One region of the Caulobacter sp. AVps18 genome, then DNA from elsewhere that is predicted to be linked to it. Evidence: predicted binding sites of a transcription regulator. Region 1 holds the regulator's gene; the other holds the start of a gene.
The links. Region 1 encodes LexA, which represses DNA repair genes until DNA is damaged. Its sites were predicted from a motif close to ATGTTCNCNANNTGTTCT; they were not measured.
Positions count from the first base shown of each region.

Region 1 (4,413 bases):
GCCGAGGGCCAGGGAAAACAGGGTGGCGAAGACGGCCAGGCGCATGGCCGGCGAGATCACCCGCCAGCGGCTCATGCCGCCCGCGAAACAGACCACGATCTCCTGTTCGGTATGCAGCCGGTTCAGCGCCACCAAAGCCGCCACAAAGAGGGCGATGGGCAGGATGATGTTCAGTAGCTGGGGCAGGGCCAGGGCGATGATCTTGAGGAAAACCAGCGCGCTCTGGCGCTGCTCGATCAGGATGTCGAATTCCGACAGGCTGCGGGCCAGCAAGGCAAGCGCCGCCAGGGCCGCCGTCGCCAGAAGCGTCGGACCCAGCAATTGTCGGAAAAGGTAGCGTTCTATCAGGCGCATCGAAAAGGGGGTTCGGGCGAGCGGATTCGGAAAACGCGAACCCCCACTGAGGAGGGCTGTTCTACACGGGGGCTCCGCATGGGCACAACCGAAGACCGCGCGCCGCGTCGCCGGAAGTCTTTTCTCGCGACAAGGGTTGGACTATGCCGCCAAGTAAGGGCGCATGGCCGCGTGAGCGGCGGTTGCGCCAAGATCGATCAAGGAGCCTGCGATGCGTATCGAATTCGTCCCCGCTGACATCCAGGCGGGCGCCACGGCTGCCCTCGCGGTTCTGGCCCATGAAGCCGCCGCCCTGTCGCCTGAGGCGCGGGTGGTTGACCAGGCTACCGGCGGGGCCCTGAGCCGCGCCATCGCCAGCGGCCGCTTCATCGGGTCCAAGGGCCAGATCCTTGACCTGGTCGCTCCGCACGGACTGGAGGCCGCTCGCGTGGTGCTGGTGGGCGTTGATGGCGTCGGGGCTGTTGAGCCCGAGGCGGTCGAGACCGCCGCAGCCCACGCCTTTCAGGCCGTGAAGGCCTCCGGCGTCACTGAACTGGTTCTGAAGCTGGGTGCCGACGCCGAAACCGCCGCCCGGGCCGCCTTCGGCGCCAAGCTGGCCGCCTATCGTTTCGACAAGTATCGCACCACTGAAAAGGCCGAGAAGAAGCCGTCGGTCACGGTCGTCAAGGTCGCCGCCGCCGATCCGGTCAAGGCCGCCAAGGTGTTCGAGGGGCTCAACGCCCTGGCCGACGCCATAATCTTCAGCCGCGATCTGGTGTCCGAGCCCGCCAACATCCTGCATCCCGAAGAGTTCGCCGCCCGCGCCAAAAGCCTGGAAAGCCTGGGCCTGGAGGTCGAGATCCTCGGCGAGGCCCAGATGGCGGCCCTGGGCATGGGCAGCCTGCTGGGCGTGGGCCAGGGCAGCGTGCGCGAAAGCCAGCTGGTCATCATGAAGTGGAACGGCGCGGCCGACAAAACCGCCCCGCCCATCGCCTTCGTCGGCAAGGGCGTCACCTTCGACACCGGCGGCATCAGCATCAAGCCGGCCGACGGCATGGAAGACATGAAGTGGGACATGGGCGGCGCGGCCGCTGTGACCGGCCTCATGCACGCCCTGGCCGGCCGCAAGGCCAAAGTCAATGCCATCGGCGTGCTGGGCCTGGTCGAGAACATGCCCGACGGCAACGCCCAGCGCCCCGGTGACGTCGTGACCTCCATGTCGGGCCAGACCATCGAGGTCATCAATACCGACGCCGAGGGCCGCCTCGTCCTGGCCGACGCGCTCTGGTACACGCAAGAGCGTTTCAAGCCGCAGTTCATGATCGACCTGGCCACCCTGACCGGCGCGATCATCATTTCGCTGGGTCATGACTACGCCGGTTTGTTCAGCAATAACGACGGCTTGTCAGAAAAACTTCTCGCGGCTGGCAATGCAGAGCGCGAGAAGCTGTGGCGCATGCCCCTACCGGCGGCTTACGAAAAGCAGATCGAAAGCCCCATCGCCGACATGAAGAACATCGGCGGGCGCCCGGCCGGTTCGATCACGGCGGGACTGTTCCTGCAGAAGTTCGTCAACGGCGTGCCCTGGGCGCACCTCGACATCGCCTCCGTCGCCTGGCGCAAGCCTTCGACAGACCCGACCGTTCCCGACGGTGCGGTGGGCTTCGGCGTACGGCTGCTGAACCGACTGGTCGCCGACGCCTATGAGAGCTGATCGCGCCCATGGCTGAAAGCCCTTGCGAGGTCTGGTTCTACCATCTGGAGCGGAGCAGCGCCGATCAGGTGCTGCCCGAACTGCTGGAGAAGACCCTTGGCCGGGGCTGGAAGGCCCTGGTGCGGGGCGTCGATGCCCGCCGGCTGGAGGCGCTGGACGCGCATCTTTGGACCTTTCGCGACGACGCGTTCCTGCCGCACGGTCTGGCCGGCGAACCGATGGCCGAGCGCCAGCCGGTCCTGCTGACCACGGCCCTGGACAATGCCAATGCCGGCGACGCCATTTTCCTGATCGACGGGGCAGAGCCCGGCGACCTGGCGGGCTATGCGCGCTGCATCCTGCTGTTTGATGGCCGTGACGAGGCCGCCCTGGGAACCGCACGGGGGCGCTGGACGATCTTCAAGAAGGCCGGTCATCCGGTGTCGTACTGGCGCCAGGGTTCTGAACGCGGTTGGGAGAAGCAGGCATGAAGCGATCGATCCTGGCGGGCCTTGGCGTCGCCGTGCTGCTGGGCGCTGCCTCGTGCTCCAGCACGCCGCCTCCGGCTCCCTTGCCGCCGCCCGAGACGCCCGTTGCCCCGCCGCCGGTCGCCATTGCGCCGCCCCAGCCCAAGGACCAGTGCGGGATGAATGAGGCCAATGCCTATGTCGGCAAGATCCGCACCGACCTGCCGGCCCCCGTTGATCCCACCCGCTGGCGTGTGGCCTGCACCACCTGCCCGGTGACCATGGATTTCCGGCCCGACCGCCTGAACATCCTGTTCGATGCCGACACGGGCATCGTCAAAGAGGTCAAGTGCGGGTAGGGCGCTTCCAATCGTCCTGACCCGGAACGCAAAACGCCCCCGACCTTGGCCGGGGGCGTTCTGTTGTCAGACTGTCAGCCAGGATTAGTGATAGCGGCGGATCAGACCCACCAGCTTGCCCTGAACCTCAACCTGGTCCGGACCGAAGATGCGGGTCTCGTACTTGGGATTGGCGGCTTCGAGGGCGATGGAGCCGCCCCTCTTGCGCAAGCGCTTGAGGGTGGCCTCCTCGCCGACCAGGGCAACGACGATCTCGCCGGAATTGGCGGTGTCGCCCTTCCTGATGATCACATAGTCGCCGTCAAGGATGCCGGCCTCGATCATCGAGTCGCCCTGAACCTCGAGAACATAGTGCTCGCCGCCGCCCAGCATGGATTCGGGTACCGGCAGGCGATCGCGCTCGTGCTGGATGGCGTCGATGGGCGTACCGGCGGCGATCTTGCCCAGGATCGGCAGGTCGCGGCTGTCATTGGCCGGTGCAGCCGAGGGCGCAGCGGCCGGCGGCGCGCCGCCACCTTCGAAGACCTGCGGCTTGAACGTGCCTCGCCCCTTGGGCGGCGCCGCGGTCGTGGCCTGTTGCGGCAGCTTCACCACCTCCAGCGCCCGGGCCCGGTGGGCCAGGCGTCGGATGAAGCCGCGTTCTTCCAGCGCTGTGATCAGGCGGTGAATGCCCGACTTGGACGCCAGGTCCAGGGCTTCCTTCATCTCGTCGAAGGAGGGCGAAACGCCGCTCTCCTTGATGCGTTCGTGAATGAACATCAGCAGTTCGTGCTGCTTGCGCGTGAGCATGTCGGCCTCGACCAAGACGCGGAACAAACCGCAAACCGTTGGAATGTTCTCTAGGCGTTCTTCCTTAATGTCAAGTTGACGCAACAGACCGCCGCGACGCGGTCCCGGAACGCCCCTGCCTGCGCGTATAGGCGGGGCGCGCCACGGGACACTTGCAGAAGCAGTGCGGCGAATTTAGCTGTTAAATCAGAAGATAGTGCCCGGAACATCATCCGGCTGTCGGGTGCGCAAATCACCTTTGCACAAACATCCTGTCAGGCGTGGTCCTGGCGTTTCTAGCGAGGATCAACGGGGCTGCAGAGCCATGCAATCACGCAGCCGCCCGGGCTCGCACCCAGGCGTCACGACCCGGAAGCGGCGAATCGGCGCGCTTTCCGACTCGATTCGCTTCAGGCCCGGGGAGCCCCGGTGCCCGCCGAAAGGCTCTTGAAGGTGCGGCTCCAGCGCGGGCCCTGGCCGCTTTGCCAGGAAAACAGCACACGCTCGGCCCGGCCCACCAGGTTCTCGGCCGGGACGAAGCCCATCCCGGTCTCGGGCGGCAGATATTGATCCAGGGCGGTATCCCAGGCGCAGCGGGCGTCGCCGGGCCGGATCGAACCCGGATCGAAGCGGCTGTCGACCGAGTTGTCGCGATTGTCGCCCATCATGAAATAGCAGCCTGCCGGCACCTGATAGACGCCGGTATTGGCCGCCGCCGTGCGCGGGCCTTGCGAGTGGGTCAGATAGGTTCGGCCATTGGGCAGGGTCTCGGCGGCCTCCTCGACCACAACGG
Region 1 covers NZ_CM178737.1:3,288,641-3,293,053, forward strand. The annotation lists gene lptF (LPS export ABC transporter permease LptF) at 1-354, opposite strand, end outside; gene ACW179_RS14995 (leucyl aminopeptidase) at 566-2,047, shown strand; gene ACW179_RS15000 (DNA polymerase III subunit chi) at 2,056-2,517, shown strand; gene ACW179_RS15005 (peptidase inhibitor I78) at 2,514-2,852, shown strand; gene lexA (transcriptional repressor LexA) at 2,937-3,641, opposite strand; gene lepB (signal peptidase I) at 4,031-4,413, opposite strand, start outside.

Region 2 (4,413 bases), 2.0 Mb from region 1:
CGCCCTGCGCGAGGCCATGGCCCGCCTGCCCCTGGGCGAGGCTGCGTCTGAAGTCGCCAAGGCCCTGGGCCTGCCGCGCCGCGACCTCTATCGTCAGGCCCTGGCGCTGAAGGATGCTGCCGCCGAGGACGCCGCGGGATGACCGGCATCCGCCAGGCCCGTGGCGCCGCCGCTCGGCTGTCTGGCCGCCGCGCCGAGGTTATGGCGGCCGTCTGGCTGATGCTGAAGGGCTATCGCATCCTGGGCTTTCGCCTGCCCACGCCACTGGGCGAGATCGACCTGCTGGCGCAACGCGGAAGGGTTCTGGCCGTTGTCGAGGTCAAGCGCCGCGCCACCCTGGAGGCGGCGCTGGATGCGGTGACGGCAGAACAGCGGGGACGGTTGCGGCGGGCGGCGGCCCATCTGGTCGCCCATCGTCGGGGGCTCAAGGACATCGAGGTCCGGCTGGACCTTATCGCCCTGGCGCCCGGCTGCCGTCCGCGTCATCTTCGCGACGCCTGGCAGGAGGGGTCATGACCCGCGAGGAAGCCGAAGCGATCCTGACCCGGGCCGGCGAAGGCGCGGATGACGATTTCCCGCTGTTCGAGGCGGCCCTGGCCTGCGCCATTCATGATGATCCCGACCGCGACACCGAGCCCGCCCTGACCCTGGCCGATCAGGCCGTCGAACGGTTGATCGCGCGCCTGAAGACCGAGTCGCCTGAAGAGGCCGTGGCCGAGGCCCTGGCCGGCGACCTGCGCCTGAATGGCGACCTGCTCAGCTACGACCATCCCGACAACGCCGACATCATCGCCATCGCCGAGCGGCGCAAGGGCCTGCCCGTCGCCCTGGGTGTCTTCTATCTGCACGCGGCGCGGCAGGCGAAACTCGACCTGTTTGGAGTGGATTTTCCCGGCCACTTCCTGCTGCGCATCGAGACAGAGGAAGGCCCTCTGGCGCTCGATCCGTTCAGCGAGGGCCGCGTGGTGCTGCCGTCAGAGCTGTCGCGCCGCGCCCTGCGCACCGGACTGATGCCTGACGTGGCCGCCAAGCTGGAGTTGCTTATGGCTCCGATCTCGGACCGCGCCGTCCTGATTCGCCTGCAGAACAACATCTTCGCCCGCGCCCAGCAGGCCCGCGATTGGCCCCGCGCCGAGCGCTCGGCCCTGAGGCGGGCTCTGCTCAACCCGTCCGATCACCGGCCGTGGCTCGACGTGGCGGCCGCCCGCGAGGGGCAGGGGGCTCTGGCGGGAGCGTTGCAGGCCTTGACCCGAGCCCAGATCCTCGACGGCGGCGCGGCCATCGCCGCCCGGGCGGCGCGGGAGCGGGTGCGGTTGAGGCTGAACTAGGGGGGCGGCTGGATCGACCGTCAGGCGGGGATGGCCAGCGGACGTTGAGCCCAGCGCCGCGACGATTGTCATGCGGCGCCGCCCCTAACGGGCGGATAGAGGATGATCTGGGTGCATCGAAACGCCGCCATCAGCTTACCCGTCGTCTCGCTCGTCATTTCCGCGTCCCAGACCTGGGTCGTTCGCCCACCGTGCAGCAACTTCGCCCGGCAAAGCACCGCGCCGTCCCGGGTGGTGCCGACGAAGTTGCATTTCACCTCTACCGTAGTGAAGCCGCTGGCCCCTTCTGGCCACACCGTGGAAACACCATAGGCGCAAAGGATGTCCGCGACCGACAGTAGCGCGCCTGCGAGAAGATACCCTGTATGGGCGATCAGCTCGGTCCGCACAGGCATCCGGCCTTCGACCAGGCCATCCTCTACGTTGGTGATCTCCAGGCCGAGCCAGCCTGGCAGCTTGCCGTCGTTCGCCTTGTTGAGCTTTTCCACGTTGGTGTGGTTGGACGTCGTAGCCATGATAGTCCCTCACTGCTGCCACCCTAGGTGAGCGTAGCCGCGAGGCTGGCGCAACTGTCACAGCCGGAGGTCTGCAGCGCCGCGAACGCTGTGGCCCATGTCCGCCATGGTTGCGGCGGGTTTCCGACGACAGACACGTCGACGGTGCTATCGTCCCCACTCGCGGCAAAGCTCGGAAGAAACGATGAAAGCCTATCTGGTACTCGACTTTGCCATTCGCGACCTGCCCGGCTTCCTGCCCTACGCCGCCCAGATTCCTGCCTTCATCGACAAGCATGGCGGCAGGTATATCGTTCAGGGCAGCGAGCCGACCGTCATGGAAGGCGGCTGGGCACCGGAGCGGATGGTCATCCTCGAATTTCCCTCTCGCCAGCACGCCAAGGCGTTTCTGGCGGATCCCGACGCTCAGGCCCTCTTCGACCTTCGCCACAAGACGACCGAAAGCAAACTGGTGCTGGTCGACGGGTGCGACTGACGTCCGCCTGGAGTCCTCGCCCGCTCACGCGCCCAACTCCCCCCTCGCATTCCCCCCCTCGCCGCCTTAACTAGGCAGTCGCGGCGCGGGACGCCTTACGTCGCCGCGCCAAGCTGACCCGGAGTCGTCATGTCGCTGAGAGTTGCCGTCCAGATGGATCCCGTCCAGGGGATCAATATCGACACCGACACCACCTTCCAGATGATGATGGAAGCCCAGACCCGGGGTCACAGGCTGTGGGTCTATACGCCCGACAAGCTGTCGATGGAGGACGGCCGGGTATTTGCCCGCGCCCAGTCGCTGGTGCTGACCGCCGACAAGGGCGCCCATGCGACCCTGGGCGAGACCGTGCTGCTGGACATGAAGGACGATGTCGATGTGGTGCTGATGCGCCAGGATCCGCCGTTCGACATGGCCTATATCACCGCCACCCACTTCCTCGAGAAGGTCCATCCCCACACCCTGGTGGTCAATAATCCGGCCGAGGTGCGCAATGCGCCCGAGAAACTGTTCGTCACCGATTTTCCCGGCGTGCAGCCGCCGACCCTGATCACCTCGGACTATGAGGCGATCTATGACTTCCGCGCCCGGCACGGCGATATCGTGCTCAAGCCCCTCTACGGCGGCGGCGGGTCGGGCGTGGCGCGGCTGCTGGCGGACGATCCCAATCTCGACGCCCTTTTGGAACTGCACGCCATGATCGGCCGCGAGCAGGTCATCGCCCAGAAGTTCGTGCCGGCGGTCAGCAAGGGCGACAAGCGGGTGCTGCTGGTCGACGGCGAGCCGGTGGGCGCGATCAACCGCGTGCCGGCGGCCGGTCAGGTGCGTTCCAATCTCCGTGTCGGGGGGCGGGCCGAGGCGGTCGAATTGACGGCGCGGGATCTGGAGCTTTGCGCGATCATCGCGCCTGAGTTGAAGCGGCGCGGCCTGCTGTTCGTGGGCATCGACGTGATCGGCGAGTACCTGACTGAGATCAACGTCACATCGCCGACGGGCGCGCAACAACTCAAGCGTTTCAGCGGGATAGATGCATCGGCCGTGCTTTGGGACCGTATCGAGGCGATCCGCGCCCGGGGCTAGCGGTGGATGAAGTGGGGCGGCTAGGCGACTGAACGCACGGGATTTCCTGAAACGTTCGTTTTTTGTTCTTGCTCCGCCCCGCGCGCCATGGTTGTCTTGTGGATAAGTCAAACCGATCCATGAGGCGGACATGGCCGCGAAGGTCGTCACCGTGGCGTTCGAGGGCGTCGAAGCGCGTCGCGTCGATGTCGAGGTGCAGCTGACCACGGGCCAGCAGCATTTCGTCATTGTCGGCCTGGCCGACAAGGGCGTGGCCGAGAGCCGCGAGCGGGTGCGGGGGGCCTTTGCCGGGCTGGGTCTGTCTTTGCCGGGCAAGCGCATCGTCGCCAATCTGGCTCCGGCCGACATGCCCAAGGAAGGCGCCCACTTTGATCTGCCCATCGCCCTGGCGGTGATGGTAGCCATCGGGGTGATCCCGCTGGATGCGCTCGATGGCTGGGCGGCCATGGGCGAGCTGTCCCTGGACGGCCGCATCGTGCCCGCCGCCGGGGCCCTGCCGGCGGCCATGGCGGCCGGGGCCATGGGGCTGGGCCTGATCTGTCCCGAGGCCAGCGGGCCAGAAGCGGCCTGGGCCGGCGGCACGCGCATCCTGGCACCGCGCTCGCTGGTGGCGCTGATCAACCACTTCCGGGGTAGCCAGGTGCTGGGCGCGCCTTCGCCCGGTCCGGTGATCGAGGGAGAGCGTTCCAGGGACCTGCGCGACGTCAAGGGGCAGGAGCACGCCAAGCGGGCGCTGGAGATCGCGGCGGCCGGCGGGCACAATCTGCTGTTCTGCGGCCCGCCGGGCTCGGGCAAGTCGATGCTGGCCCAGCGCCTGCCGGGCCTGTTGCCGCCCCTGACCTCAGCCGAACTTCTAGAGACCTCGATGGTGCATTCCGTGGCGGGACTGATCGCGCGCGGTGCCCTGACCCGCGCGCGGCCGTTCCGGTCGCCTCATCACAGCGCCAGCATGGCGGCCCTGACCGGCGGCGGGCACAAGGCCAAGCCGGGCGAGGTGTCGCTGGCTCATAACGGC
Region 2 covers NZ_CM178737.1:717,569-721,981, reverse strand. The annotation lists gene rsmI (16S rRNA (cytidine(1402)-2'-O)-methyltransferase) at 1-142, shown strand, start outside; gene ACW179_RS03335 (YraN family protein) at 139-516, shown strand; gene ACW179_RS03330 (SirB1 family protein) at 513-1,328, shown strand; gene ACW179_RS03325 (PaaI family thioesterase) at 1,397-1,843, opposite strand; gene ACW179_RS03320 (DUF1330 domain-containing protein) at 2,028-2,318, shown strand; gene gshB (glutathione synthase) at 2,448-3,398, shown strand; gene ACW179_RS03310 (YifB family Mg chelatase-like AAA ATPase) at 3,529-4,413, shown strand, end outside.
Region 2: a site for LexA is predicted at 3,450-3,467, ahead of ACW179_RS03310 (YifB family Mg chelatase-like AAA ATPase). Genes of this name have one in related genera too.